Regions from separate parts of the Streptomyces sp. ID05-26A genome, predicted to be linked through region 2. Evidence: riboswitches for the same ligand, from Rfam matches in the RefSeq annotation. Region 2 holds a riboswitch; each other region holds the start of a gene.
The links. Region 2 has a riboswitch for cobalamin ahead of PV646_RS02470 (putative cobaltochelatase). Riboswitches for the same ligand answer to the same signal wherever they lie in the genome.
Positions count from the first base shown of each region.

Region 1: it holds a riboswitch for cobalamin, as region 2 does, so the genes downstream of both, metE (5-methyltetrahydropteroyltriglutamate--homocysteine S-methyltransferase) here and PV646_RS02470 (putative cobaltochelatase) in region 2, are expected to answer to the same signal.
Region 3: it holds a riboswitch for cobalamin, as region 2 does, so the genes downstream of both, PV646_RS35380 (prenyltransferase/squalene oxidase repeat-containing protein) here and PV646_RS02470 (putative cobaltochelatase) in region 2, are expected to answer to the same signal.
Region 4: it holds a riboswitch for cobalamin, as region 2 does, so the genes downstream of both, PV646_RS30760 (ribonucleoside-diphosphate reductase subunit alpha) here and PV646_RS02470 (putative cobaltochelatase) in region 2, are expected to answer to the same signal.

Region 1 is NZ_JARAYZ010000002.1:2,010,739-2,017,773, forward strand. Features, by position in the region: gene PV646_RS24760 (GNAT family N-acetyltransferase) at 81-680, opposite strand; gene PV646_RS24765 (amidohydrolase) at 677-2,230, opposite strand; gene PV646_RS24770 (acyl-CoA thioesterase) at 2,227-2,616, opposite strand; gene PV646_RS24775 (AMP-binding protein) at 2,613-3,989, opposite strand; gene PV646_RS24780 (enoyl-CoA hydratase/isomerase family protein) at 3,982-4,722, opposite strand; gene PV646_RS24785 (TetR/AcrR family transcriptional regulator) at 4,799-5,398, shown strand; cobalamin riboswitch at 5,397-5,616, shown strand; gene metE (5-methyltetrahydropteroyltriglutamate--homocysteine S-methyltransferase) at 5,688-7,035, shown strand, end outside.
Region 2 is NZ_JARAYZ010000001.1:512,956-519,990, forward strand. Features, by position in the region: gene PV646_RS02460 (cobyrinic acid a,c-diamide synthase CobB) at 1-762, opposite strand, end outside; gene cobO (cob(I)yrinic acid a,c-diamide adenosyltransferase) at 854-1,468, opposite strand; gene PV646_RS02470 (putative cobaltochelatase) at 1,479-3,383, opposite strand; cobalamin riboswitch at 3,422-3,552, opposite strand; gene PV646_RS02475 (threonine aldolase family protein) at 3,574-4,536, opposite strand; gene PV646_RS02480 (cytochrome P450 family protein) at 4,556-5,617, opposite strand; gene PV646_RS02485 (8-amino-7-oxononanoate synthase) at 5,655-6,854, shown strand; gene PV646_RS02490 (GNAT family N-acetyltransferase) at 6,808-7,035, opposite strand, start outside.
Region 3 is NZ_JARAYZ010000005.1:159,565-166,599, forward strand. Features, by position in the region: gene PV646_RS35360 (cytochrome P450) at 1-117, opposite strand, end outside; gene PV646_RS35365 (SAM-dependent methyltransferase) at 240-1,058, shown strand; gene PV646_RS35370 (FAD-dependent monooxygenase) at 1,132-2,220, shown strand; gene PV646_RS35375 (hypothetical protein) at 2,201-3,712, opposite strand; adenosylcobalamin-variant (AdoCbl-variant) riboswitch at 3,803-3,874, shown strand; gene PV646_RS35380 (prenyltransferase/squalene oxidase repeat-containing protein) at 3,909-5,114, shown strand; gene PV646_RS35385 (SCO2322-related protein) at 5,114-5,527, shown strand; gene PV646_RS35390 (hypothetical protein) at 5,524-6,291, shown strand; gene PV646_RS35395 (CbiQ family ECF transporter T component) at 6,302-7,035, shown strand, end outside.
Region 4 is NZ_JARAYZ010000003.1:762,367-769,401, forward strand. Features, by position in the region: gene PV646_RS30750 (PucR family transcriptional regulator) at 1-977, opposite strand, end outside; partial or broken gene PV646_RS30755 (aldehyde dehydrogenase family protein) at 1,130-1,951, opposite strand; cobalamin riboswitch at 2,112-2,279, opposite strand; cobalamin riboswitch at 2,407-2,618, shown strand; gene PV646_RS30760 (ribonucleoside-diphosphate reductase subunit alpha) at 2,765-5,083, shown strand; gene PV646_RS30765 (ribonucleotide-diphosphate reductase subunit beta) at 5,131-6,108, shown strand; gene PV646_RS30770 (hypothetical protein) at 6,361-6,771, shown strand.

The sequences.
Region 1 (7,035 bases), on a different contig from region 2:
CGTTCGAGTGACCGGGTGATGTCGAGTACCAGTGTGGTGCCCACATCGTCCGTGCGGGGTTCCTGTCCGAGGGTGAGTCGTCAGCTCGAGACGCCGCTGAGCCGCAACGTCCTGGCCACGACCGGATCGGACGGCGCGATGCCGTACCGGTGCTCGTAGACGGCGACCACGATCCGTTCGAGGTCGTCGGCGGCGGCCGGGGACTGGTCGACGTAGTCCGCGGCCATCAGCAGCATCGGGTAACCGGCGCTGCCCTGGGGCGGCAGGTAGCCGTTCACGGGCAGCAGCACGGCGCCGAGGCGGCGGTAGAAGGCGATGCGGCGGTGGCGGATCCGTTCCTCGGCGGGACCGATGCCGTGCTGCGCCGGGTCTTCGACGTCGTAGACGATCCGGGTGTGGCCTGCGCTCGTCATGGCGGCGCGCAGGTGCGTCCAGAGGTGTTCGCCGAGGCCGCGGCCCTTCTCCCCCACCGTGAAGTAGCGCAGGTAGACCCAGCCGGTGCCGCCCAGCGTGCGCAGGACGGCGAACCCCAGCGGCTTGTCGTCCACCAGCACCAGGGCGGTGTCGGCCAGCAGGTCGTCGAACGAGGCCCGCAGGTGCGGCTCGAAGCCGTCGAAGTAGATCTGCTGCACGTCGGCGAGTTCGTCCGGCGTGAGGGTTGACGCAGCGACGAGCTTCACCGGAACTCTCCCCCGACCATGGTGCGCAGCACCTCGATGTCCTTGATGCGACCGGCTGTCGCCGGGTTGTCCGAGAGCACGACGAGGTCCGCGAGTTTCCCGACGGTCAGCGTGCCCTTGAGGTGTTCTTGTTTCGAGGCGTACGCGGAGCCGCAGGTGAAGGCGCGCAACGCTTCCAGGCCCGTCACCGCCTCGCCGGGGCTGAACGGCGTGCCGGACGACGTGAGCTGGTCGACCATGTCCTGCATGCCGAGCAACGGGGCTCCGCGCACGACCGGGCGGTCCGAACTGCCGGGGACGATCATGCCCGCGTCGAGCAACGACCGTTGGCGATACGCCCACGCGGCACGGTCCGGGCCGAGCGCGCGGAGCATGCCGTCGCCGATCTCGTTGACGAAACGGCCCTGGGGCACGGCGATCACGCCCAGTGCCACGGCGCGCGCGACCTGGTCCGGGCGGGCGACACCGAAGTGTTCGATCCGGTGGCGGACGTCGGGGCGCGGGTCGAGGCGCTGTGCCTCGTCGTAGGCGTCGAGCACCAGGTCGATGGCCGCGTCGCCGATTGCGTGCGTGGCGACGCGCCAGCCTCCCCGGTGGGCGGCGATGATCCGTTCCCACAGCGCGTCCGCGGTGTCCTGCAGGTAGCCCTGGTTTCCCGGGGTGTCGGCGAAGTCGTGGCACAGCGCGGCGGTGTGGCCGATCAGCGAACCGTCGGAGAAGATCTTGGCCGGGCCGATTCTCAGCCAGTCGTCGCCGAACCCGGTGCGGACGCCGAGATCCAGGCCCAGCCCCAGTTCCGTGACGGGGTGCAGGGCGTCGGCCGCGACCATGAGCTCGACGCGGACGTGCAGCCTTCCCCGTTCGCGGGCGCGGTGGTAGGCCTCCAGCTCGACCGGGGACTTGCCGATCCAGCCGCCGCCGATGCCCGCCTCGACGCAGCTCGTGATGCCCTCGCTCAGGTACACGCGGCCGGCCCGGTCGATCGCGTCGACCAGGGTGTCGACCGGGTAGGGCAGGACGAGCGGGTTCACCAGTTGCTGGGCCTGTTCCTGCAGCAGGCCGGTCGGGCGCCCGCCGTCGGTGACCACGAGACCGCCGGAGACCTCGACCGGGCGCTCCGAGATCCCCAGCGCCTCCAGCACCGGCGTGTTCACCACGCACATGTGGCCGGACGTGTGCTTGATCCACACCTTGCGGCCGCGCGCGACGCGGTCGAGTCCGTCCCGGGTGGGGTGGCCGCCGCACTTGTTCTGGTCGTAGCCGAAGCCGACGACCCACTCGCCGTCCGGTGCGGCCTCGACGGCCGCGTACAGGGCGTCCAGGCTCGTCACGCGGCAGTCCACTTCGGACAGCGTGAGGCCGAACCAGGCCATGTGGTTGTGGGCGTCGTGGAAACCCGGTGTGACGGTCGCGCCCTGGAGGTCGACGACCTCGCGGGCCGGGACCTCCTCCAGTGCCACGATCCGGTCGCCGAGCACGGCCAGCGCGGACGCCGGTCCGTCCAGCGTCACGAACTCGGCGTTCGTGAGCAGCAGGTCCGCCTTGATCATGAGAGTCCCTCGAAGGCCATGCGGTACCAGTCGCTCCACGGCGCGGGACGGCCGTCCGGGCCGACCTTGACGATCACCCGGTAGCCGGTGGCGTAGTGGCCGCACCGGAAGCCGTAGCGGGCGCTGGTCGTGCCGATGCGGTCGGCGGTGATCTCGACCGGCAGCACGCCGGGCGAGGTGAAGGCCGCGGTGAACTCGACGTGCAGTTCTCTCACCACGTAGTTCAGGTCGGGATCGCGGTCGGCGTAGGTCGACCAGCCGAAGCCCATCGACTCGAACAGCGCGGACTGGGCGCGTTCGACGTGCAGGGCGAACCGCGAGTTGTGCAGGGTGCCGTTGAGATCCAACTCGTCGAAGAAGACCGGGCTCTCCCAGTGAAAGCTCACCGCAGCAACTCCTTGGCAACGCGTTCGGAAGGGGTGCGCGGTAGATCCTCGCGGAACTCCCAGAAACGCGGAACCTTGAACGACGCCAGGCGTTCGGAGCAATGTGCGACAAGCTCCAGATCGGTTACTTCCCCGACCACGAACGCTTTCACTTCTTCACCGCGAATGTCGTCCGGAACACCGATCACGGCTGCGAGCCGCACGGACGGGTGCGACATCAGCACCTCTTCGACCTCGTGCGCGGCGACGTTCTCGCCACTGCGCCGGATCATGTCCTTGCTGCGGCCGAGGTGGTAGACGCGGCCGTCCTCGATCCGCGCCAGGTCGCCGGTGCGGAACCAGCCGTCGGTGAACGGCGACGGCAGGCCGAGGTAGCCGTCCATCATCCCGGGGCCGCGCAACCAGAGTTCGCCGTCGACGACCTTGGCCTCGCGGTGCGGCGCGGGCAGCCCGAGACAGCCCGTGCCGACGAACCGGTCGTGGTCGCCGTCCGTGATCCGCAGGTCGGCGCCGGTCTCGGTCATGCCGAACGCCTCGAACCAGCCGACGCCCCACCGCTCTTCCAGTTCGGCGTGCAGGGCGGGCGGGATCGCCGAGGCCTGCACGACCCGGACGCGGTGCGCGCGGTCCAGCGGATCGGGCGGCATGCGCAGCAGCAGCGTGGGCATCGCACCGAGGCAGTAGAAGTAGGTGACGCCGTGCTCGCGGACCTTCTCCCAGAACGTCGACGGGTGAAAGCCGTCCAGCACCACGAGATGCGCGCCGGCCAGCAACGCGGCGACGACGTTCCACTGTGGATCGATGTAGTAGAACGGTTGCGCCGTCAGCATCACGTCGTCGGAGGACAGGTGCGGGAAGTGCTCGACGAGGCTGCCGCCGAGCGTCAGCCAGTAGGAGTGCGACAGCACGCAGGCCTTCGGTTTCCCGGTGGTGCCGGAGGTGAACTGCAGACTGACCGGCGCGGACACCTCGCCCTGCGCGAACCCTCCGGCGGGCTTCAACTCCTCGACGAGGTGCACCACCTCTCCGGCGAGCAGCGGCCGGAACTCCTCGGTGCTGATGACGGCCACCACCTCGGCCGTCCGCAGCACGTGGCCGGCGTCGACCGAGCGGTACCGCACGTTGACCGGCACGGCCGTGGCGCCGAGCTTGATCAGCGCGAACCAGACCAGCGGGAACTCCGGCACGTTCCGGAGCATGATCGCGACCCGGTCCCCCGCACGGATCCCCTTGTCGCGCAACGCCTGCGCGTACCCGTCGGACAGCGCGCCGATCTGCGCGAACGTGAACGAGCCGCCCGGATCGAACGTCCACGCCGTCCTGTCCGGCCACCGCATGACGGCCGTCCGCAGCGCGCCGATCAGGTCAGCCACGGCCGAACTCCGCCCGCGCCCCGTCCCCCTCGCCAGAGGTGCTGGTGATCACGGCGTGGTCGACCTCGGTGGCCAGCGCCTGGTCGAGCGTCGAGCCACAGCCCAGGTCGATGGCGCGTTTCGCCAGCAACGCGGCGACCGGAGGCTGGGTGGCGATGCGCTTCGCGAGCTTCATCGCGTGCTTCTCGTGGTCGTACACCTCGCGGTAGACCACTCCGAGTTCCATCAGGCGGGCGCCGGTGATCCGCTCGCCCAGCAGCAGCCATTCCTTCGCCTTGTGCGGACCGACCAGCCGCGGCAGCAGGGCGGAGACGCCTCCTGTGACGCTGAGGCCGACGCTGACCTCGGGAAACCCGAACTCCGCCCCGACTCCGGTCACCACCAGGTCGCATCCCAGCGCGAACTCGGCACCCGCGCCCAGCGCGTAGCCGTGAACCGCCGCGATCACGACGCCGGGGAAGTCGCGGATCGCGCGGGTGACGTCCTGGATGCGTTCCAGGCGCGCCCGCGTCTGCTCCTCGGTCTCGGCCGGAACCGGTTCCTTGAGGTCGTGCCCGGCGCAGAACGCCCGGCCGCGTCCGGCCAGCACGACCACCCGCGCCTGGTCCTCACGGGCTCGTGCGAACGCCGCCAGCAGGTCCTCGACCAGTGCCGGAACCACGGCGTTGAGCCGTTCCGGACGGTTCAGGTGCACCTGCGCGACGCCCTCGGCGCAGGAGTAGTCGACGGTCATGTCTCCCCTTCGATCGATCGATCGATCGGGCTTGACGCTAGAGTGATCGCGTCGAGCCGGTCAAGGGAGGCAGCAGATGACGACGGAGGAACGAGTCCGCGAGGCCGCGGTGCGGTTGTTCGCCGAGCGCGGCTTCCACGGCACCGGCATCCGCGACCTCGCGCAGGCCGCCGGCCTCTCGTCGGCGACGCTCTACCACTACATGGGCACCAAGGAAGACCTGCTGGCCGAGATCATGCGCACGAGCCTCACCGAGCTGATCACCGCCGCCGAGCAGATCACCGGCCAGCACGTCACCGGCCAGCACGTCACCGGCCAGGCCGGAACCGAGACGAGACGTCTCGTCTCGCTGGTCAAGATGCACGTCCGCGCCCACGCCGAGAAGCCGCGCGAGACCGCAGTCGTCGACGGCGAGATGCGCGCGCTGACCGGCGCACGGCGCGAGGAGATCGTGGCGTTGCGCGACCGCTACGAGAGCTTCTGGCAGCAGGCGATCGAGGCCGGCGTGAAGGCGCGCGAGCTGTCGGTGGCCGATCCGGGCGTGGCACGGCTGGCGTTGCTGGAGATGTGCAGCGGCGTCTCGCGCTGGTACTCCCCCGCCGGGCCGGTCGGGTTGAGCGATCTCACCATCCAGTACGCCGACATGGCGCTGGGCATACTCGGCGCGGCCCGCTAGTCTCGATCACGCCAGCGGTTCACCCGGGTTCGTCCCGGGTGGAGCAAAAGGGAACCCGGTGCGAGTCCGGGACTGCCCCGCAGCGGTGAGTGGGAACGAAAGCCGTCAACAGCACTGGGTCGCGAGACCTGGGAAGCGACGGCCGGTAGGAGTGAGCCCCCAGAGGTTCCAGCACGGCGCCCACGAGTCCGAAGACCTGCCGCAGGTGCGCGCGCCAACCGGTGCGCGCTGCTCCGGAGCCTCTCGGGCGGGCTGACGGGCCGGCCTCGTGCTGTCTCGAGCTGTCCTCGTGGGTCTCCGGTGCTTCCGCACGCTCGCGAGGAGAGAGCCTGTGACCATCGGCAGCACCGTTCTCGGCTACCCCCGGATCGGACCGAAGCGCGAGTTGAAGCGCGCGGTCGAGCAGTACTGGGCCGGGAAGATCGACGAAGCCGCCCTGCGGCGGACCGCGCGGGAACTCCGCGCCCGGACCTGGGCCGAACTGTCCGAACTGGACTCGATCCCGTCCGGCACGTTCTCGTTCTACGACCAGGTGCTCGACACCGCCCAGCTGTTCGGCGTGATCCCGCAACGGTTCCGCGACCTGGGTCTGTCCGAACTGGACACCTACTTCGCGGCGGCCCGCGGCCGGGACGGCGCCGCGGCCCTGGAGCTGACGAAGTGGTTCGACACGAACTACCACTACCTGGTGCCGGAACTGGGCCCGGACACCGAGTTCTCGCTGGCCGGTGACCAGCCGATCGCCGAGTACCGCGAAGCCCGCGACCTCGGCGTCACGACCCGGCCCGTGCTGCTCGGCCCGGTGACGTTCCTGTTGCTGGCCAAGAGCACGGTCCCGGGCTTCGACCCGGTGACACTGCTCGACCGCCTGGTGGAGGCCTACGTCGAACTGCTCGGCCGGCTCAGGGTCGAGGGCGTCGAGTGGGTGCAGCTCGACGAACCGGCGTTCGCCGCCGACCGCACCCCCGCTGAGCTCGACGCCCTGAGGAGCGCCTACCGCACTCTCGGTGGCTTGCCGGGACGGCCGAAGCTGCTCGTCACCGGCTACTACGGCGACCTGGGCGAGGCATTGCCGGTCCTGGCCCAGTCGCGGGTCGAGGCGATCGGCGTCGACCTCGTCGCCGCGCCGGACACGTCGGTCGCGATCCCCGCGTTGCGCGACAAGATCCTCGTCGCCGGGCTGGTCGACGGCCGCAACGTGTGGCGCACCGACCTGCACGCCGCGCTGGCGAAGGCCGCGACCCTGCTGGGTTTCGCACGCGAGGTCGTCGTCTCGTCGTCCTCGACGCTGCTGCACGTGCCGTACGACCTGGACGCCGAGACCCTCGAACCGGACGTGCGGGCGCGGCTGGCGTTCGCGCGGCAGAAGGTCCGCGAGATCGTGCTGCTGGGCAAGGCTTTGCGCGGTGGGGCGGACGGCGCGTGGGCCGACGAGGCGCAGCGTCGGCTGCCCAGCCCGCGCCGTGACGACCACGTCCGGGCACGCGTCGAGTCGTTGCGGCCGGAGCACCGCGTCCGCGCGCCCTACGAGGAACGTGCCGCCGCTCAACAGGCCCGGCTCGGGCTGCCCCCGCTCGCGACCACGACGATCGGCTCGTTCCCGCAGACCGGCGACCTCCGCAGGGCGCGCGCGGCGG
Region 2 (7,035 bases):
GCCGGCGACCGCGATCACCGGTTCGTCCTCGATGCGTTCGACCTGCGGTTCCCACGCGGCGACGGCCATCGCGGGCACCGACCGGGCCAGCCTGCGGACCGCGTCGAGGTCGACGTGCTTGGCCACGGCGGCGGCGATCGCGTCCACCGCGGCCACGGCCTCCGACCCGTGCTCCGCGGCCGTCACGAGCCCCAAGTGCCGTGAGGGCAAGGAGAACTGCGGGTCGCGCGGCAGCACGCCGAGCACGTCGAGACCGACCTCGTCGCACGCCGACCGCAGCACCTGCTCGTGCCGTTCGGACCCGACCTGGTTGAGGATCACACCACCGAGCCGGACCGTGGGGTCGTAGCCGCGGAACCCGTGCAGCAGCGCGGCGAGCGACCGGCTCTGCCCGCGTGCGTCCACGACGAACAGCACGGGCGCGTTGATCAGCTTGGCGACGTGCGCGGTCGAGCCGATGCCGGCGGTGTCGATGCGGCCGTCGAACAGCCCCATCACGCCCTCGACGACGGCGATGTCACAGCCCTTGGAGCCGTGCGCGAAGAGCCCCGGGACGCGGTGCTCGCCGACCATGACCGGGTCGAGGTTGCGGCCGGGGCGGTTCGTGGCGAGCGAGTGGTAGCCGGGGTCGATGTAGTCGGGGCCGACCTTGAACGGCGCGACCCGCGACCCGGCGCGGCGCAACGCGGCCATCAGGCCCGTCGCGACGGTGGTCTTGCCGCTGCCCGAGGCGGGGGCGGCGACGACCAGCCTGTTCACCATCCCGGGCCCCGCAGACCCGGGCTGGTGACCGCGTCCGCCGACCCGTACACCACTCCGGTCCTCAGACCCGGGCCGGTGGCCATCAGCCGCTTCACCACTCGATCCCCCGCTGGCCCTTCTGACCGGCGTCCATCGGGTGCTTGACCTTGGTCATCTCCACCACGAGGTCGGCGGCGTCGATCAACTTCTGCGGCGCGTACCGCCCGGTGATCACGACGTGCTGGTGGCCGGGCCGGTTCGCGAGCGTGTCCACCACCTCGTCGACGTCGATCCAGCCCCAGTGCAGCGGGTACGTGAACTCGTCGAGCACGTAGAAGCCGTGGCGTTCGGACCGGATGCGGCGTGCGATCTCCGCCCAGCCCTCCTGCGCGGCCGAGGCGTGGTCGTCCTCGGTGCCCTGCTTGCGGGTCCAGGACCAGCCCTCGCCCATCTTGTGCCACTCGACGGCGCCGCCCTCGCCGGTCTCGTCGTGCAGCCGGCCGAGCGCCTTGAAGGCCGACTCCTCGCCGACCTTCCACTTGGCGGACTTCACGAACTGGAACACGCCGATGTCCCAGCCCTGGTTCCAGCCGCGCAGCGCCATGCCGAACGCCGACGTCGACTTCCCCTTCATCTCACCGGTGTGCAGCATCAGCAACGGCCGGTTGCGGCGCTGGCGGGTCGTCAGGCCGTCCTTCGGCACCTCGGTGGGTTGTCCTTGAGGCACAACGATCTCCTTACGCGGCCCGGACGACGCCGGCGAGGTGGTCGGCGGACAACTGATCGAGCCGGACGCACGTGCCCTGCAGCGCTTCGGCGATCTTCTGGGCGAGGCCGAGGCGGACGTGGCCCTGTTCGCAGTCCACGACCACGACAGCGGTCTGCTCCAAGAGGCCCGCGGCCTTCAGCGCGTCCTTGGTCGGGTCGCCGCCGAGGCCGGACGACGTCGCGCGGCCGTCCGTCAGCAGCACCACCAAGGGCCGCTTCCGCGGGTCGCGCATCCGTTCGATCTCGAGGACGCGGTGGGCCTTGAGCAGGCCGTCCGCGAGCGGGGTGCGGCCGCCGGTGCGCATCTTCTTCAGGCGCGTGGCCGCCGCGTCGACGGACGTGGTCGGGGGCAGGGCCACCTCCGCGGTCTGGCCGCGGAACGTCACCACGCCGACCTTGTCCCGGCGCTGGTAGGCGTCGCGCAGCAACGAGATCACCGCGCCGCTGACCGCCGACATCCGCTTCTGCGCCGCCATCGAGCCGGAGGCGTCGACGACGAACAGGACGAGGTTCGACTCCTTGCCCTCCCGGACGGCCTTGCGCAGGTCGGCGGCGGTGAGCAGCAGTCCGGGACCGCTGCGGCCCCGCGCCGCCTGGTGTGGCGCGGCGTTCGTCAGGGTGTCGACCAGGTGCAGCCCGTTGCCGTCCACTTTGGACGAACGGACGATCCGGCCGGTGCGGGCACGGGCCCGCGAACGCTTGCCGGGCGCGCCCTCGCCGACTCCGGGGACCTCCAGCAACCGCGCCTTGAACGCGGGCGAGGGCTCCGGTGCCGGACGGTCCTGGGGCGCGTTCCCGTTGCCCTTCGGGCCGTCCTGCGGTTCGGGCAGCTCACCACCGCCGGGGCCGTCGTCGTCCGGGCCTTCGTCGGGGTCGGAAGCGTGCTCGGCCGCCTGCTTCATCGCGTCCTCGAGCTGCTGCTCCTCGATGCCGGGCTCGTCGAACGGGTCGCGGCGGCGCCGGTGCGGCAGAGCGAGCCTGACCGCGGTCTCGACGTCGGTCTCCTCGACCTCCGAAGCGCCTCGCCACGCCGCGTGGGCGGTGGCGGCACGGGCGACGACGAGGTCCGCGCGCATGCCGTCGACCTCGAAAGCCGCGCAGACGGCGGCGATCCGGCGCAGCTCACCGTCCGGAAGGGACACTCCCGGCAGCTTCGAACGTGCCTCGGTGATCTGCTGCTTGAGCTCGGCGTCCGCACCGGCCCACTTCGCCGCGAACGTCACGGGGTCGGCCTCGTAGGCGAGCCGGCGCCGGATGACCTCGGTGCGCACACCGACGTCCCGCGCGGCCTTCACCGCCACGGTCAGCCCGAACCGGTCGAGCAGCTGCGGCCGCAGCTCGCCCTCCTCCGGGTTCATGGTGCCGACCAGCAGGAACTGGGACGGGTGCGAGATCGAGACGCCCTCGCGCTCGACGTGCGCGCGGCCCATGGCGGCGGCGTCGAGCAGAAGGTCGACGAGGTGGTCGTGCAGCAGGTTGACCTCGTCGACGTACAGCACGCCCCGGTGAGCCGCGGCCAGCAGACCGGGCTGGAACGCCCGCACGCCCTCGGTCAGCGCCTTCTCCAGGTCGAGCGACCCGACCAGCCGGTCCTCGGTGGCGCCGACGGGCAGCTCCACGAGCCGGGCCGGTCGCCGGTCGACGCCCTCGTGCGGCGCGTCGGGGCAGTCGGTGGTGCCGGGCACGCAGCCGAACCGGCACCCGGCCGAGACGTCGAGTTCCGGCAGCAGCGCGGCGAGGGCACGCACGATGGTCGACTTCGCGGTCCCCTTCTCGCCGCGGACGAGAACGCCGCCGATGCCGGGGTGCACGGCGTTCAGCAGCAGGGCCAGCCGGAGGTCGTCGTGTCCGACGACAGCCGAAAAGGGGAACATGCTCGGCGATGTCCTTTCCTCGGGTGTCCACGCCCGTGGTGAGGTGAAGAGGGGGACGAGTTCCTGACTCCCGACACGCGGTCGGTCACAGTCGCGGGACGGCGCCGGAGTCACACCGGCTTCCTCGCACTCCCCTCACAGCCCCGGCATCGTCGCACTTCGCACGGCCGGGTCCAACAGCCACGTCGTCCTAGATCAGGCTGAGGAACTCCTCCCAGGCCGCCCGGACCTCGTCCGCCGTCCACTCCAGCGCGGGCTCCGCGATCGTGACCTCGGTCTTCGCGAGCGTCCCGGCGCGCCAGAACCCGCCGAGGAACTTCCCGCTCACCTCCTTGAGGTGTGCGGGATCACCGGGCAGGTGCAGCGCGAACTGGTGGGTGTGCGGTTCGGGCAGGTCCATGGCGGCGGCCACGACCTTGGCGTGCTCGACGTACGCGCCGAGCCTCGGCAGCACGGTGTCCAGGCCGTGCAGCGCGGACAGCGCCGCGGGCCACTGCTGGAACAGCATGCCGCCGTACCGGTGCCGCCAGACACGTGCCTGGTCGACGAAGTCCTGGCTGCCCGCGAGCGCCGCTCCGGAGATGCCCTCCAGCGACTTGTAGAACGACACGTAGACCGAGTCGAACAGGCCGGCGATCTCGGCCAGCGGCTTGCCCAGGCCGTGCGTGCTCTCCCACAGCCGCGCGCCGTCGAGGTGCACGACCGCGTCCCGTTCGCGGGCGAGATCGACCATCGAGGTCAGCTCGTCCCAGGTCGGGAGCACGAACCCGGCCTCGCGGTCCGGCACCTCCAGCAGCAGCGTGCCGAACGGTTCGGGGCACGAGCCGATGTCGGCGTCGCGCACCTTGATCGGCCGCAGACCGGACAGCACGGTCAGCGCGTCGTCCTCGTGGTGCAGCGGGTGCGCCTGCGGGTGCATCGCGACGATCGGGTTGTGCGTGCGGTCGGCCCAGCACTTCAGCGCGATCTGCTGCGCCATGGTCCCGGTCGGCACGAACAGCGCGGCCTCGGTGCCCAGCAACTCCGCCACCCGCGTCTCCAGCGCCCCCACCGGGCCGCCGTCGCCGTAGCGGTCGGGGTCGACGTCCGGCACCGGGCCGAGCGTCTCCAGCAGCGTCTTCTTGCGGACTCCGGAAAGCTGACGGTTCAACACCCCAGCATCAAACCTCAGGTCAGCGGCTCACGGCCACCGACTTCGGCGCGCGGAACGACAGCAGGTTCAGCCACTCCGGCTTCGGGCCGACGAGGTGCAGCGACGGTTCGTGCTCGGCCACCGTCCGCAACGTCACAGCGGCTTCCAACCGGGCCAGCCCGGCGCCGAGGCAGAAGTGGCGCCCGTACCCGAACGCGAGATGCCGGGAATCGGTTTCCTTACCGCTCAACAACAACACGAGCTCCGCACCGGCAGGCACGCGCACACCGGACAACACCACGTCACGCGCGGTCAGCCGCCGCCACGTGACGACGGGCGTCTCGGTCCGCAGCACGTCCTCGACGAACGACTCGGCCACGCCCGGCTCAGGTAGTCGCGCCCACAGCGAACGGTCCTGCAACGCGCGGCGCAGCGCCGTGGACAGGAGCTGGGTCGTCGTCTCCTGGCCCGCGATCAGCAGGAAGTAGCAGAGCCCGGCGGAGTCCTCGGCGGACACTCCGGCATCGGCCAGCGCGCAGAACAGCTCACCGTCCCGCGCGTGGTAGCGCTTGATCAGCCACTGGTGGAAGTCGCCGACGTCGTCGACCAGTTCCAGCTGCCGTTCGCGGGTGATGTCGCCCCAGAAGAACTCCAGCGAACCGGTGCTCCACCGCTTCAACGTGGGGATGTCGACGTTCTGGAGTTCGAGCAACTCCGTCAGCACGATCGCCGGCAGGTCCCAGGCCAGGTCCCGCACGAGATCCGCGCCACCCAGCCGTTCCAAAACCAGCGACCGGATGCGAGGCTCCGCTGCGGCGACACGCGCCGGCGTGAAGAACGACGCCACGAGTCGCCGCAGGTCGGCGTGCGACGAGGACCCGTTGTTCGCGAGCGTCGGCGGCAGCGAGAAGCGGGCGCGGACCAGCGACCGCAACGCCGCCGGCGCCACCGGTGTCACGGCGGTCAGCGCGTTGTCGGGCAGGTACGTGACCGGATCGGCCAGCACGGCACGCACGTCGTCGTAGTCGGACACCACCCAGCGTCCGCCGATGAACTGCACCGGCGAGGTGAGTTCGGCGCGCGTGAAGGTGAACAGGTCCACGAGCGGCACGCTAGCGGGCGGATGGGAGACTCGGCCGGTGACCGTGAGCACAACTGAGGCGATTTCCAGTGACGGTGAGCCGACGCTCGACTGGATCGACGTCCGTTCTGAAGCGCGCGCCAAGGCCGGTCTGACCCGGCGGCTGCGGCCGCGCACGGCGGCCTCGACGGACCTCGACCTCGCGAGCAACGACTACCTCGGGCTCGCCAAGGACAAGCGGGTCGCGGGTGCCGCGGCCGCCGCCACGCTGAAGTGGGGCGCGGGATCCACGGGATCACGCCTGGTCACGGGCTCGACGGAGCTGCACGCGGAGCTGGAGTTCGAGCTCGCGAACTTCTGCGGCTCGCAGTCGGCACTGGTGTTCAGCAGCGGGTACATGGCGAACCTCGCCGCGGTCACGGCGCTGTCCGGCCCCGGCACGGCGATCGTCGCCGACCAGCACATCCACGCGTCCCTGATCGACGGCACGCGCCTGTCGAAGGCGGACGTCGTCGTCGCGGACCACTGCGACGTCGGCAAGGTCCGCCACGCGCTCGAGACCCGCGGCAAGCGGCGCGCGATCGTCGTCACGGACTCGGTGTTCAGCGTCGACGGCGACATCGCCCCGCTCAACGAACTGCACGAGGCCTGCCGCGCGACCGGCGCAGCGCTGGTCGTGGACGACGCGCACGGACTCGGCGTCGTCGGACCCGGTGGCCGGGGCGCGGTCGCCGAGGCGGGCATCATCAAGGCGCCGGACGTGATCACCACGCTGACGCTGAGCAAGTCGCTGGGCGCGCAGGGCGGTGCCGTGCTCGGCCCGAGCCGGGTGATCAGGCACCTGATCGACACCGCGCGTCCGTTCATCTTCGACACCGGCCTCGCGCCGAGCAGCGCGGCGGCGGCCCTGGCGGCGATCAAGATCCTGCGCGAGGAGCCGGACCGTCCCGAGCGCGCGCTGACGGTGGCGCACGACCTGAGCAACCGCCTGAAGGAGGCCGGTTTCCAGGTCAGCACCCCGACCGCCGCGGTCGTGAGCGTGCGCGCGCCCAGCCCGGAGCAGGCGTTCCAGTGGGCCGAGACCTGCCGCACGAGCGGTGTGGTCGTCGGCTGCTTCCGGCCGCCGTCGGTGCCGGACCAGATCAGCAGGCTGCGGCTCACCGCGCGCGCCGATCTGACCGAGGCCGACATCGAGCGCGCGGTGCGCGTGATCAGCGAGAGCGCCGCATCCGCAGGTGTGGGATCCCGTCGTCCATGAACTCGTCCCCCTCGGCGACGAACCCGAACGACGCGTAGAAGTCGGCGACGTACGTCTGCGCGTCGAGCACTGACGGCGTGGTGCCGATGTCCACGAGCGCGGCCTGCATCAGGCGACGGCTGTAGCCACGGCCGCGGGCCATGCGCGCGGTGGCGACGCGGCCGACGCGGAACGTGCCGTC
Region 3 (7,035 bases), on a different contig from region 2:
TCTGACCACGTCACCACTGGCGGGTAACGAGGACAGGAACTCGACCGGAGACCTGAGCAGGGTGACGGAATGCCCGATGAGGGGCCAGCGGCCCGGCACCGTCGTGACGCTCGGCATCACACCCACCTTCTCGTGACCCCGAACAACCTAGGGGCAGCGCGCCAGTGGGGGCGAGCAGATACACACGATCGGATGCTCATCTGCTCGTCCGTCCTGGTGCACGCGGATACGCTCGGTCGGTGAGCAGCGACCTCGGTTGGGTTCCTCCAGGTGTGGACACGACGGTGCCGTCACCGGCTCGGGTGTACGACTACTGGCTGGGCGGCGGCCACAACTTCGCCCCGGACCGCGCTCTGGCCGAGAAGATCCTGCAGATCATGCCCGGCGTCCGCGACGCGGCACGGCTGAACAGGTCGTTCCTGCGCCGGGCCGCGCTGCACATGGTCGAACGGGGTGTGCGGCAGTTCCTCGACATCGGCTCCGGCATCCCGACCGTCGGCAACCTGCACGAGATCGTCCGGGCGGAGGCGCCGGACTGCAAGGTCGTCTACGTGGACAGGGACCCGGTCGCGGTCGCGCACAGCGAGCTGATCCTCGCGGGTGACCGCGACACCGCCGTGGTGCAGGCCGACCTGCGCGACCTGGACGCGATCTTCAACGCCGGTCAGGTGCGCGAGCTCATCGACTTCGACCAGCCGGTCGGCCTGTTCATGTTGCTGGTGCTGCACTTCGTCCCGGACGAGTGGGACCCGGCGGCGATCGTCGGGCACTACCGCAACGCGCTCGCGCCCGGCAGCTTCCTCGCGTTGTCGCACGCGTCCGCCGACGCCAAGCCCGCCGGGATGGACCAGGCCGTGCAGACCTACAACGTGAAGAGCACGGCGAACCAGGCCTTCCCGCGCACGCACGACGAGGTGCTGGCGTTCTTCGGCGGGTTCGACCTGGTGGAGCCCGGTCTGGTCGGCTGCCCGTCGTGGCGGCCCGACGGCGAGGGCGACTTCGCGGCCAGCCCGGAGATCAACGAGGTCCCGTTCGCGGGGGTCGCTGTCAAGCCCTGACCGCCGACGGTCAGCGCACGGTCAGCGCCGGCCCGCACCTTGTGAGCAACACCGACTCACAGGGGGCACCACCATGAAGAACGTCCTGATCTCCGGCGCCAGCATCGCCGGGCCCGCTCTCGCGTACTGGCTGCGCCACCGCGGTTTCGAGGTCACGGTGGTGGAGCGGTGCCGCGGCATGCGGCCCGGCGGCCAGGCCATCGACGTGCGCGGTCCCGCGTTGGAGGTCGTCGAACGCATGGGCCTCGGCGACCGGCTCAGGTCGTTCAGCACCAACATGCGCGGCATGAACGTGGTCGACGCCGACGGCAACGAGCTGTTCCGTTCGACCACGCACACCCTGAGCGGAGGTGACCTCGCGAGTCCCGACGTCGAGCTGCTGCGCGACGACCTCGCCCGGATGCTGTTCGACGCGGTGGACGGTGTCGAGTACCTGTTCGACGACACGATCACCTCGATCGACGGCACCCGCGTCACGTTCGAGAAGGCGGCGCCGCGCGACTTCGACGTGATCGTCGGCGCGGACGGCCTGCACTCCACCGTCCGCCGGCTCGTGTTCGGACCGGAGGCGGAGTTCATCACCCACCTCGGCATGAACCTCGCCGTCTTCACCGCGCCGAACTTCCTCGGCCTCGACCACTGGCAGACGTTCCAGCAGGGCGAGGTCGTCGGCGGTGGCGTGATGAGCGCCCGTTCGAACGCGGAATGCCGTGTCTACATGGGTTTCTACGGCGAGGTGGACTTCGACCACCGCGACGTCGACGCCCAGCGTCGTTTGCTCGCCGAGAAGTTCGCGGACGCGGGCTGGGTGTGGCCGACCGCGGTGAAACACATGTGGGAGGCGCCCGACTTCCACTTCGACTCGATGAGCCAGATCAGGATGGACTCCTGGTCACACGGCAACGTCGTGCTGCTCGGTGACGCCGGGTACTGCGGTTCGCCGTTGTCCGGGCAGGGCACCAGCATGGCGCTGGTCGGCGCGTACGTGCTCGCCGGTGAGCTCGCGAAGGACCCGTCGGCCGCTTTCCAGCGCTACGAGGAGGTTCTGCGGCCGTACGTCGTCGCGAACCAGGAGATCGCGCTGAAGAACCAGGCCAACGGCGGCGCGCCCACCGAGGAGTTCGCCCAGGTCGTGAACAGCCTCAGCCTGCCGAACTACTGACCAGTTCCCGGATCGCCTCGGGGATCACGGTGCCGGTGAACCTCACCACCGCCGTGATCCCCTTGGCGTCGAGGTGCCGCAGGTCCGTGAAGCTGAGTCCCTCCACCGCCTTCCGGGTGTCGGCGTCCTCGGTCAGCTGCCCGTCGCGGGCGAACGACAGGCGCGTCACCCGGTTGGCGTTCCAGTGGTAGCTGGCGGCCTTTCCGTTGCGGGACAGCCGTTGCAGGACGGCAATCCGGCTGCCCTGGTAGTTGTTGAACTCGACGACGAGCACCCCGCCCTCGATCTCGACGGCGACCGAGTCCTCCTCGAACTCGTCCACCACGTCGGCGACACCGGCGTTCGTGACGACCGTGACCGTCGCCGCGGGCCCGAGGTCCTCCAGCCACTGGTACGGCCGTTCGGGACGGGAGATCGGCGGCGGGGCCGGTTCGCCGCGCAGCAGGTGCCCGACTCGGTCAGCCGCCTTGTGCACCACCGGATCCGTCGCCGGCGCGGGCCACAGCGTCAGGTCGTAGCGCTCCTCGCCCTCGTCCCGTCCGGTCGCGCAGACGCGGACCCGGAACCCACCCGGCCACGGAGCGGTGCTGCCGTGACCGAACTTCGCGGCCCCGGCCACCGCGACGTAGTCGATCTCGGCGACCTCGTCCCACTGCTCCAGGTCGGGCAGGTGCGGTTCGTCCAGCACGACCTGCACGGACACGGGAACCTTGCCGTCGGCGAGACCCGTGCGCACCGCGAACCCGGTGTCGATCGCGGCCACGAGACCCGTCGCCGTGAAGTCCGCCTCGGTCAGGCTCGGCTCTTCCACCACCACGAACTGGTGGCCGGACACCATCGCCTCCGTCATCCAGGACGTGGGCCGGTACTCGCGGCGCCGCTTCTCCTGCACGGCCCGTTCGTACGCGTGAGGCATGGGCACGTCCGGCAGGATCGCGGCGCAGGCGCCGATCGCGATGCCGACGGCCGCCGCGGGATTGGCCGCCACCGGAGTGCCGATCGCGTTCAGAACCGCCCTTGCCACCACCACGGCCACCGCCAGGTGCGTCGCGCCGCGTTTGACGGCGATGGCGTGCTCGTCACCCTCGACGTCGTTGATGTCCGGGAACAACGCGCGCACGTGCCCGAGGATCAGGCTGCTCGCTCCGGGGTGCGCGCCGTCGACCATGGTCATCGGCAGCGCCATCGCGCTCTGCTCGCCCATCGACACGAACCCGAAAGTGGCGTTCGCCGGTGGCGGCACCAGTCCGGAGACCAGTTCGGCCGGTGCGGTCAGGTCCAGCCGGGCCACGGCCAGTTCCAGCGCGCCGAGCAGCCGTTCCGCCGCCAGGGACGAGAACCCGCGCAACGCCTGCTGTGTCGCGGAGCCACGGGCGTGCCGCTCGTTCCCGCGCTGGGCGGTGTGCGTGCCCAGCGTGGCGGCCGGTTCGTCCGGGATCAACGCCTCGATCACCCGTGCCGCGTCGTCGACCTGCTTCGCGAAATCCCCCATCCGCCGATTCTGCTCGTTGATGGCCCAGCTCACAGCCATTTGACTCAAATAGATCCCTCCCGCACGATCGTTGACTGACAACAGCATCCGCATGCCGCGGGGGAAGCCGGTGGAACTCCGGCGCTGACCCGCAACGGTGATAGTCCGACTGCCCGTGGCGTGCGGTAGCTCCACCGACCCGTCGAGGACCGCGGGCATGGGAGGCGTAGTGATCAGGAGATCCGCGTTGGTGGCCTTGGTGGCCACCGCGCTGGTGGTGACACCGCAGGCGCAGGCGGCGGAAGCGGCCCCGTCCGCGGGGACGTGGCTGGTCAGCCAGTTCGAGGGTGGCGACCACCTGCTCCAGGGCCCCGGCCTCGTGGACGCCGGGTTGACCGCGGACGGCGTCTACGCGCTGGCGGCGGCGGGCGTCGGCAGGTCGACGGCGGTGAAGGCCGCCGCCTGGCTCGCCCAGCCCGACCAGCTGAACTTCCTGATCGGTGAAGGCGACGAGTCGTACGTCGGCGGCCTGGTGAAGCTCGCGCTGGTCGCGCAGACGCTCGGCACCGATCCGCACGCGTTCGCGGGCGTCGACCTGCTGGAGCGGCTCGCGCCGTTGCAGGAGGAGTCGGGGCGCTACCGCGACGCGACCGGTCCCGGGTTCGACCAGACCAACGCGTTCACGCAGGCGTTGGCGATCATCGTGCTGAAGCGCGCCGCCCTGCCGTCCGACCAGGCGGTGGTGTACCAGGTTTCCACGCAGTGCCCGGACGGCGGCTTCCCGATCGCCTTCGAACAGGCGCCGTGCAAGTCCGATGTGGACGGTACGGCGATGGCACTGCAGGCGCTGCTGGCGGTGGGCGAGAAGACCGCGTCGCCGAAGGCCCTGACGTGGCTCGCCTCGCAGCAGAAGCCGGACGGCGGTTTCCCGTCCGCGACTGCCGGGGCCAACGCCAACAGCACGGGACTCGCCGTCGGCGCGCTCGTCGAGGGGGGTCTCACTCAGCCCGCGGACAAGGCCGTGGCGTACCTGAAGTCGTTGCAGGTCGGCTGTTCCGGACCGGAGGCGCGACGCGGTGCGGTCGCCTACGACAGCGCCGGTTTCGAGCCGTACCCGGCGATCCGCGCCACCGCACAGGCGATGCTCGGCCTGGCTCGCGTGAGCCTCGCGGACGTGACGGCTTCGTCGGCTGTTCCCGGGGTGCCCGCGATCGACTGCACCACCACGCCACCGGTCACCTCGGCGCCCGAGCCGACCGTGCCGACCGCGCCCGCTCCGGCAGGGCCCGAGGCCCCGGCCGACCCGCCGCTCGCCGTCACCGGACCGGACCAGGCCGTTCCGCTGAGCCTGTTCGGGTCGTTCGCGGTGCTCGCCGGTGCCGTCCTGCTCTTCGTCTCCCGTCGTCGGAAGGTTGGTGCGTGATGCGCCGCATGCTTGCTGTCCTCGCCCTCGTCGCGAGCTCGTTCGTCGTCACGTCCCCTGCCTCCGCCGTTCCGTGCGCGAACGTGAAGGTCGTCGTGGACTTCGCCGCACTGGGCGGCGGAGTCCAGACCGGCTGCACCTCGATCGATCCGACCACCGGAATCCAGGCGCTGAACAACGCGGGCTTCCCGACCACGTTCGTGCCGCGCCAGCCCGGGTTCGTCTGCACGATCAAGGCCCTTCCGAACCCGTGCAAGATGCCCACGACCAGCGCGTACTGGTCCTACTGGCACGCCACCCCCGGCGGCACCTGGACCTACAGCACCTCCGGCGCGCTCGGCTACGACCCGGCTCCCGGCACCGTCGAGGGCTGGGCGTTCGGCGCCGGCACCGCTCCGAGCACCGCCCCGTGAAAAGGCTCTTCCTCGCGCTGGCACTGGTAGCGGCGTTCGCACCGGTGCCGGCGCAGGCCGCGGGATGTGACGGCGTGACCGTCGTCGTCGACTACCGCGGCCTCGGCGGAGGCGTCCAGCAGGGCTGCGCACCCGGTAGCCCCGCCTCCGGCATCGCGGCACTGACCGCCGCGGGCTTCGGCTACACCTACGCCTCGCGGCAGGCTGGTTTCGTCTGCCGCATCAACGGAAAGCCGGGCACGGACGCGGACAAGTGCGTCAACGCCTCGCCCGCCACCGCGTACTGGTCGTACTGGCACGCACCGGCCGGTGGTTCGTGGGTGTACAGCAACCAGGGCGCGGCGACGTTCGTGCCGGGACGCGGAACCGTGGAGGGGTGGGCGTTCGGCGCCGGCGAACAACCTGGCATCGCACCGCCCGCGGCTCCCGCACCGCCTCCGCCGGCGCAGCAACCGCAGCCTCCCGCGCCGCCGGTGCAGCAACCTCCGGCACAGCAACCCCCTGCGGTGACCACGACCGTTCCGCCGACTTCCTCGTCGGCCGCTGCGCCGTCTTCGGTGGAGTCGGCTCCGCCTTCGTCCGCCGTGTCGTCGTCTGTGGCGGGGGAGACCTCGACTCCTGCGGTGGCGGAGAAGTCGCAGCAGGTGGAGGAGAAATCGGGCTCCGGCTGGTTGTGGACGCTGCTCGGGGCGCTGGTCATCGCAGCACTGGCGGTGGCCGGGGTGCTGGTGGCACGTCGTCGCCGCGCCGCGGAAGACGCATGAGGCTTTCGGCGTGAAGCTGCACTCCGGCGCGTGGTGGCTGTGGGCACTGGGCCTCGCCACCGCCGCCAGCCGCACCACGAACCCGTTGCTGCTGGGCCTGATCCTGGCGGTGGCGGGCGTGGTCGTGGTGACCTGCCGTGCGAACACGCCGTGGGCCGGCACCTACGGCGTGTTCCTCAAGTTCGGCCTGCTGATCATCGGCCTGCGCGTCCTCGTGCACGCGTTCCTCGGCGGTGTGACCGGCCTGACCGTGTTGTTCACGCTGCCGCAGGTCCCGTTGCCCGACTGGGCGCAGGGCATCCGCGTCGGCGGACCGGTGAGCGCCGAGGGGCTGATCTTCGCGCTGTACCAGGGGTTGTTGCTCGCGACGATCCTCAGCTGTGTCGGTGCCGCCAACGCCCTCGCCAACCCCCGGCGGCTCCTGCGGTCGTTGCCGGCCGCGTTGTACGAGGTGAGTGTGGCCGTTGTGGTGGCGCTGACCGTGGCACCGCAGTTGGTCGCGTCCGCCCGATCGGTGCGCAAGGCAAGGCAGCTCAGGGGCGACACGGCCAGGGGAGCGAAGGCGATCCGCACGATGCTGGTGCCGGTGCTGGAGGACGCGCTCGACCGGTCGCTGGTGCTGGCCGCCTCGATGGACTCGCGCGGGTACGGGCGCACGGCCGGCATCTCGCGCAAGGACCGGGTGCTCACCGGCACGTTGGTGCTGGCTGGACTCTTCGGGCTCTGCATCGGCACGTACGGGCT
Region 4 (7,035 bases), on a different contig from region 2:
TGCGCGGCCGGATCGTCGCCGTGCGAGTGGGCCAGCGCCATCGCCAGCACCACGCACGGCTGGTCGGCCAGCCCCAGCCGCCGCACCGCCTCCGCCGCGCCCGCACCTCCCTCGATCGCGGTCGAGACGAGGTCCGCGCGCAGCCGCCGTTCGACGTCGGCACCCGCCCGCTGGCGCATCATGTGCAACGCCACGAGCTTGGCCGCGTCGCCGAACGCGGTGGAACTGTCCGGGGACAACGGCCCGCGCACGGCGGCCCAGATAGAGCCGAGGAACTCGTCACCCGCCCGCACCGCCACGGCGACGCGGGGCAGGCACAGCGAGCCGTCGTCGGCGGGCAGCCCCTCGATGTAAACCGGCTGGTCGCTGCGGTAGAGCTGCTGGAACACCCCGCGCGCCTCCAGCAGCTGCGAGTACCGCGCCGGAACCTGCCGACCCAGGATCGTCTCGACCCGCGACGAGTCGGCCTCGTCCTGCCGCCCAGAGAACGCGAGCACCCGCGAGCTGCGGTCCTCGATCGTCACCGGAGCGCTGATCAGCGACGCCACCGCGTTGGCCAGCGCGAACAGATCCCCGGCCGGTACACCGCCGAGCGTCTCGGACGGGTCGACCTCACCCTCCGCGAGCAACGACCGCAACATCGCGGCGAGCTGGGTCCACGACGCCCCCGGCGCCAGACCGAGCAGGGCCACCCCGGAGCCGTCGACGGCCTCGGAGATCTCCTCGGTGAGGACGATCGGGCCGCGCACGACCAACGCGGCCGCCCCTTCCTCGCCCAGCAGGCGCAGCAACGGAGCGGGCTCGCGCACACCGACGCCCAGCACCAGCGCGGCCGGCGGCAACGCCTGGTCGTCGTCCGGGTCGTGGATCACGACACCACCGACGTCCGCGGCACGGCCCGGATCACCACGCACGAGGTCGATCAGCGTGGTGCCCAGGTCGTCCAGCACGCGGGTGAGGCCTGTTCGCGGACTCATGCCACCACCTTGCCAACCGTCTACAGAGGAATTCAAGAAGTGTTCGGTGATGGGAGTCTACTGGCGCACCAGTGTGTTCAGGCTGGTCAACGGCCCTCCAGTGGCTCCAGGCGTCCGAGCGTTCACGCAGATTGGGAGCAGATGGACGTGCTCGCAGAGCCGTAACCGGCGCCCACCAAGGCGTCCGCGACCTGGTCGAGGTCGGCGTCCGGCATGACGATCATGTGGTTCTTGGCGCCGCCGAAGCACTGCGCGCGCTTCCCGTGCGCGGCGGCGGTCGTGTAGACGTACTCGGCGATCGCGGAGGAGCCGACGAAGCCGACCGCCTCGATCCGCGGGTCGGTGAGCAGTGCGTCCACGGCTTCCTTGTCCCCGTTGACGACGGAGAACACACCGGGCGGCAGACCGGCTTCCAGGAACAGCTCCGCGAGGCGCAGCGGCACCGAGGGGTCGCGTTCGGAAGGCTTGAGCACGAACGAGTTCCCGCACGTGATCGAAGGAGCGGCCTTCCACAGCGGGATCATCGCGGGGAGTTTGAACGGCGTGATGCCGGCGACCACACCGAGCGGCTGGCGCATCGAGCAGACGTCGATGCCGGTGCCGGCGCTGTCGGAGTACTCGCCCTTGAGCAGGTGCGGGATGCCGATGGCGAACTCGACGACTTCCAGTCCTCGCTGGATGTCACCTCGTGCGTCGGCGACGGTCTTGCCGTGCTCGGACGACAACAACCGGGCCAGGCTGTCCTCCTCCGCGCGTACGAGGTCGACGAACCTCATGAGCACGCGGGCCCGGCGCTGCGGGTTCCAGGTCGCCCATTCCCGTTGTGCCGCAGCGGAGTCCGCGATCGCGTCCGAGACCTCGGCGGCCGATGCCAGCGGCACGCGGGCCTGGACCGACCCCGTGCTCGGGTCGAAGACGTCGGCGAAGCGCCCGGACGTGCCGGACACGGGCTTGCCGCCGATGAAGTGGTGCAGATCCTTGCTCCCAGAAGGTCCTTCCGTTTGAGCGCAGGAGGGAGCCGCCCGTGTCGCGTGTGGACGACCGGGCACGACGAAGACACGGCTTATGGCTGCGGGATTGCGTTTCTCGCGCAGGTAGGAAGAATCCGCATGCGTTCAGCTCCATCCTCGTGGACGAACACGGAAGTCCCCGGCCGGTATCCTGGCTCCCGGATCGACGTGCCGCCCCGGCCTTCCCGGCTCGCGCCAGTGGCCTGCTGATGGGACACCGCTCCCCGGTCACAGTGGCGGGACCGCGCCGGACTCGCACCGGCTTCCCTGCACCGTGGACCTTCGGTCAACCTAAAGTAGGACTTCCTACCATGTCGAGAGTGGCCGCGATCACCGGCGCGCGCACGTGATCGTTCGGGGCTGCTCCGACTGGGCGACACGCCCACTAGATGTAGTTGTCGATCGCTCGACGACACCCATGTATGGTGCTCCGAGCTGGTTCGGCCGATCATCCAGATCGGTCGTCGCAAGAGGGAACCCGGTGTGAGTCCGGGACTGCCCCGCAGCGGTGAGTGGGAACGAAAGCCGTCAGAAAGCACTGGACATCGACGTCTGGGAAGCGACGGCCGGTAGGCGCCTGGAGACAGGCTCGCCCACGAGTCCGAAGACCTGCCAGCGCCCCGCACGTGCCCACGCGTGCGGGTGTCCGAGGCCCCGAGGGAGGGCGGGAGGACGTGGCGGTCGCGCGCGCCCGTTCACCCTCTCCCGATCTCGTGGCCACCCCGAGCTCGCGAGGAGAGAGCTGTGACGGCGGTCGACACGCTCACCACCACCACAATGCGCGTCAAGAAGCGCAACGGTTCACTCGAACCGGTTGACCTGAACAAGATCGTGCGCGCGGTGGAACGCTGCACGGTCGGTCTGCACGACGTCGACCCGCTGCGGGTCGCCACGAAGACGATCAGCGGTCTCTACGACGGCGCCACCACCGAGGAGCTGGACCGGCTCTCGATCCAGACCGCCGCGGCGCTGGTCGCCGAGGAGCCCGAGTACTCCAAGCTCGCCGCCGGCCTGCTCGCCGCGTACATCGAGAAGGAGGTGCGCCGTCAGGGCGTGCAGTCCTTCAGCCAGAGCGTCGCGCTCGGCCACGCCGAGGGCCTGATCGGCGACGCGACCGCGAAGTTCGTCGCCGCCAACGCCCGCAAGCTCGACGACGCGATCGACCTCGACGGCGACCGGCGGTTCGAGTACTTCGGCCTGCGCACTGTCTACGACCGCTACCTGCTGCGCCACCCCGCGAAGCGTTCGGTCATCGAGCAGCCGCAGTACTGGCTGCTGCGCGTCGCGTGCGGTCTCTCGCACACCGCCGCCGAGGCCATCGACTTCTACCGGCTGATGTCGTCGCTCGCGTACCTGCCGAGCTCGCCGACGTTGTTCAACTCCGGCACCCAGCACACCCAGATGTCCTCGTGCTACCTGCTCGACTCGCCGAAGGACGAGCTGGAGTCGATCTACGACCGGTACAAGCAGATCGCCCGGCTGTCGAAGTTCGCCGGCGGCATCGGTGTCCAGTGGTCGCGGGTGCGCTCGAGGGGTGCGCTGATCCGCGGCACGAACGGCCACTCCAACGGCATCGTGCCGTGGTTGCGCACGCTCGACGCGTCGGTCTCGGCCGTCAATCAGGGCGGCCGTCGCAAGGGCGCTGCCTGCGTGTACCTGGAGACGTGGCACCCGGACGTCGAGGAGTTCCTGGAGCTGCGCGACAACACCGGTGAGGACGCGCGTCGCACGCACAACCTCAACCTGGCCAACTGGATCCCCGACGAGTTCATGCGCCGCGTCGAGGCCGACGCGGACTGGTCGCTGTTCGACCCGGACGAGGTTCCCGAGCTGGTCGACCTGTGGGGCGACGAGTTCGACCGCGCCTACCGCGGCGCCGAGGAAGCGGGTCGCGCGGTCCGCACGATCAAGGCCCGCGACCTGTACGGACGGATGATCCGCACGCTCGCCCAGACCGGCAACGGCTGGATGACGTTCAAGGACACCGCGAACCGCACGTGCAACCAGACGGCGTCGCCGTCGAACGTCGTGCACCTGTCCAACCTGTGCACGGAGATCCTCGAGGTCACCAGCGACGAGGAGACCGCGGTCTGCAACCTCGGCTCGGTCAACCTCGGCGCGCACGTGGCTGACGGCGGGATCGACTGGGACCGCTTGCGTTCCACGGTCCGCACCGCCGTCGTGTTCCTCGACCGCGTGATCGACATCAACTACTACCCGACCGAGCAGGCGGCTCGGTCCAACCCGCGCTGGCGCCCGGTGGGTCTCGGTGTCATGGGCCTGCAGGACGTGTTCTTCAAGCTGCGCCTGCCGTTCGACTCGCCCGAGGCCCGCGAGCTGTCCACGCGGATCGCCGAGGAGATCTACCTGACGGCGCTGGAGTCCTCCGCCGAGCTGGCCTCGTCGGCGGGCGCGCACCCGGCGTTCGCGGAGACCCGCGCCGCCAAGGGCGACCTGCAGCCCGACCTGTGGGGCGTCACGCCCACGCAGACCGAGCGCTGGGGCGCGCTGCGCGAGCGGGTCAGCGAGCACGGACTGCGCAACTCGCTGCTGATCGCCATCGCGCCCACCGCGACGATCGCCTCGATCGCCGGCTGCTTCGAGTGCATCGAGCCGCAGGTGTCGAACACGTTCAAGCGCGAGACGCTGTCCGGCGAGTTCCTGCAGATCAACTCCTACCTGGTGCGCGAGCTCAAGTCGCGCGGCCTGTGGACGGAGTCCGTGCGCAACAGGCTCAAGCAGGACGACGGCTCCGCGCAAGGAATCGCCGAACTGCCCGAGGACGTGCGCTCGTTGTTCCGCACGGCCTGGGAGCTGCCGCAGAAGGCGCTGATCGAACTGGCCGCCGCGCGCGGCCCGTACATCGACCAGAGCCAGTCGCTGAACCTGTTCGTCGCCTCGCCGACGATCGGCAAGCTCTCCTCGATGTACCTCTACGCCTGGAAAGCCGGGCTCAAGACCACTTACTACCTGCGCTCCCGCCCGGCGACGCGCATCCAGCAGGCGACGACCACCACGGCGGTGCCCGTCGTGACGTCGGACGAAGCCATCGCCTGCTCCCTCGAAAACCCCGAGTCCTGTGAGGCCTGCCAGTGACCACTCTCGCCAACACCGCCCGTCAGAACGCCCTGCTCGACCCCGGCATGGACCTCACCCTGCGGCCCATGCGCTACCCGCTGTTCTACGAGCGCTTCCGCGACGCGATCAAGAACACCTGGACCGTCGAGGAGGTCGACCTGCACTCCGACCTCGCGGACCTGAACAAGCTGTCCGAGGCGGAGCGGCACCTGGTCAACCGGCTCGTCGCGTTCTTCGCCACCGGCGACACCATCGTCGCGAACAACCTGGTGTTGAACCTGTACGAGCACGTCAACGCCCCGGAGGCGCGGCTCTACCTGTCGCGGCAGCTGTTCGAGGAGGCCGTGCACGTCCAGTTCTACCTGACGCTGCTCGACACCTACCTGCCCGACGAGAACGACCGCATCGAGGCGTTCGCCGCCGTCGAGACGATCCCGTCGATCCGCGCCAAGGCCGAGTTCTGCTACAAGTGGATCGACTCGATCTCGTCCTTGACGGAGCTTCGGACGCGTGAGGACCGCAGGTCGTTCCTTCTCAACCTGATCTGCTTCGCCGCGTGCATCGAGGGCCTGTTCTTCTACGGCGCCTTCGCCTACGTGTACTTCCTGCGCTCGCGCGGGTTGCTGAACGGGCTGGCTTCCGGCACCAACTGGGTGTTCCGCGACGAGTCGATGCACATGGCGTTCGCGTTCGACGTCGTGGACACGGTCCGCCGCGAGGAGCCTGACCTGTTCGACGAGTCGCTGTACGAGGAGGTCCGGCAGATGCTGCGCGAGGCGGTCGACGCCGAGGTGCAGTTCGCCGAGGACCTGCTCGGCGGTGGCGTCGCGGGGATGTCGGTGGCGGACATGCGGTCCTATTTGGAGCACGTCGCGGACCGGCGGTTGCAGGTGCTCGGGATCGAGCCGATCTACGGTTCGAAGAACCCGTTCGCGTTCATGGAGTTGCAGGACGTGCAGGAGCTGTCGAACTTCTTCGAGCGCCGGGTGTCGGCGTACCAGGTCGGGGTGACCGGCACGGTGTCGTTCGACGAGGACTTCTAGTCACCGAGTCGGGGCCGCGTGCCGCGCGGCCCCGACGCCCTCCTCGTGCGATGCCGGCGTGCCTGCCGGTGTCGTACGAGGGGAGAAGTTGAGCACGGCCGACTACAACGCTTGTGGTGGGCCAATTCCACGCCGCGGTCCCAGGTCAGCGTGCCGTGGAACTCGGGATTCCTGCGGGCGTGGGCCTCGACCTGGCTGTTGTTCGATCCGATCACCAGATCGCCTTCCAGGTGCCCGAATTCGCTGTGTTCATTGTGGACCGAACGGCAGATCGTCTCGTGGCTGATCTTCATCGCCGTGGTTCAGGCGCAGGCGACCAACGATCTGCTCCGGCCCGCGGGCGAGCAGACACGGCTTCGGCCGCCGGGCACGGTTGAACGCCCATTCCTGTGCCGCGGTCGCCCGGTAGGCGTCGCGTCCACCGTTCTTGTAGGAATCACCGGCGCAGAGCCGGCGCGGCCCTTGTGGAGCTCGGGAGCGATCCCGTCCCCGGCCTTCCACCGCCGCCACAGATCGGCCTTCCTCTCGTCCGATATCCCCGGCCGACCCAATCTCGCCACGCACGCCCACCCTCGACCAGCACTGTTGCTTCGAGCGGTTGAATCCAAGGCGGATTTATTCGCGTTTATGGTCGAGATCTTGTTTGAACCGATATGCAACTGACGCCTGGGATGGCGACGTCAAGTGCGTGGACTCGTGGTATCAGGAGCGCCTGACCTGCCACTTCGACATGTCGGTAAATCCATTCAGATGATTTGACCTGCTTTCTTCGTTCGGCGGCGATGCTCCCGCCTGGCCCGTGGCGGTTCTTCGCGGGGTCTTTGTTCGGTGAAGGATGTCCGTCCGGTCATCGGTCATCTGATTAGTCCGTCCAGCTCAATTTTCGGCGCTGAACGGTACAAAGTTCGAAGGTCACTGTCACTACGG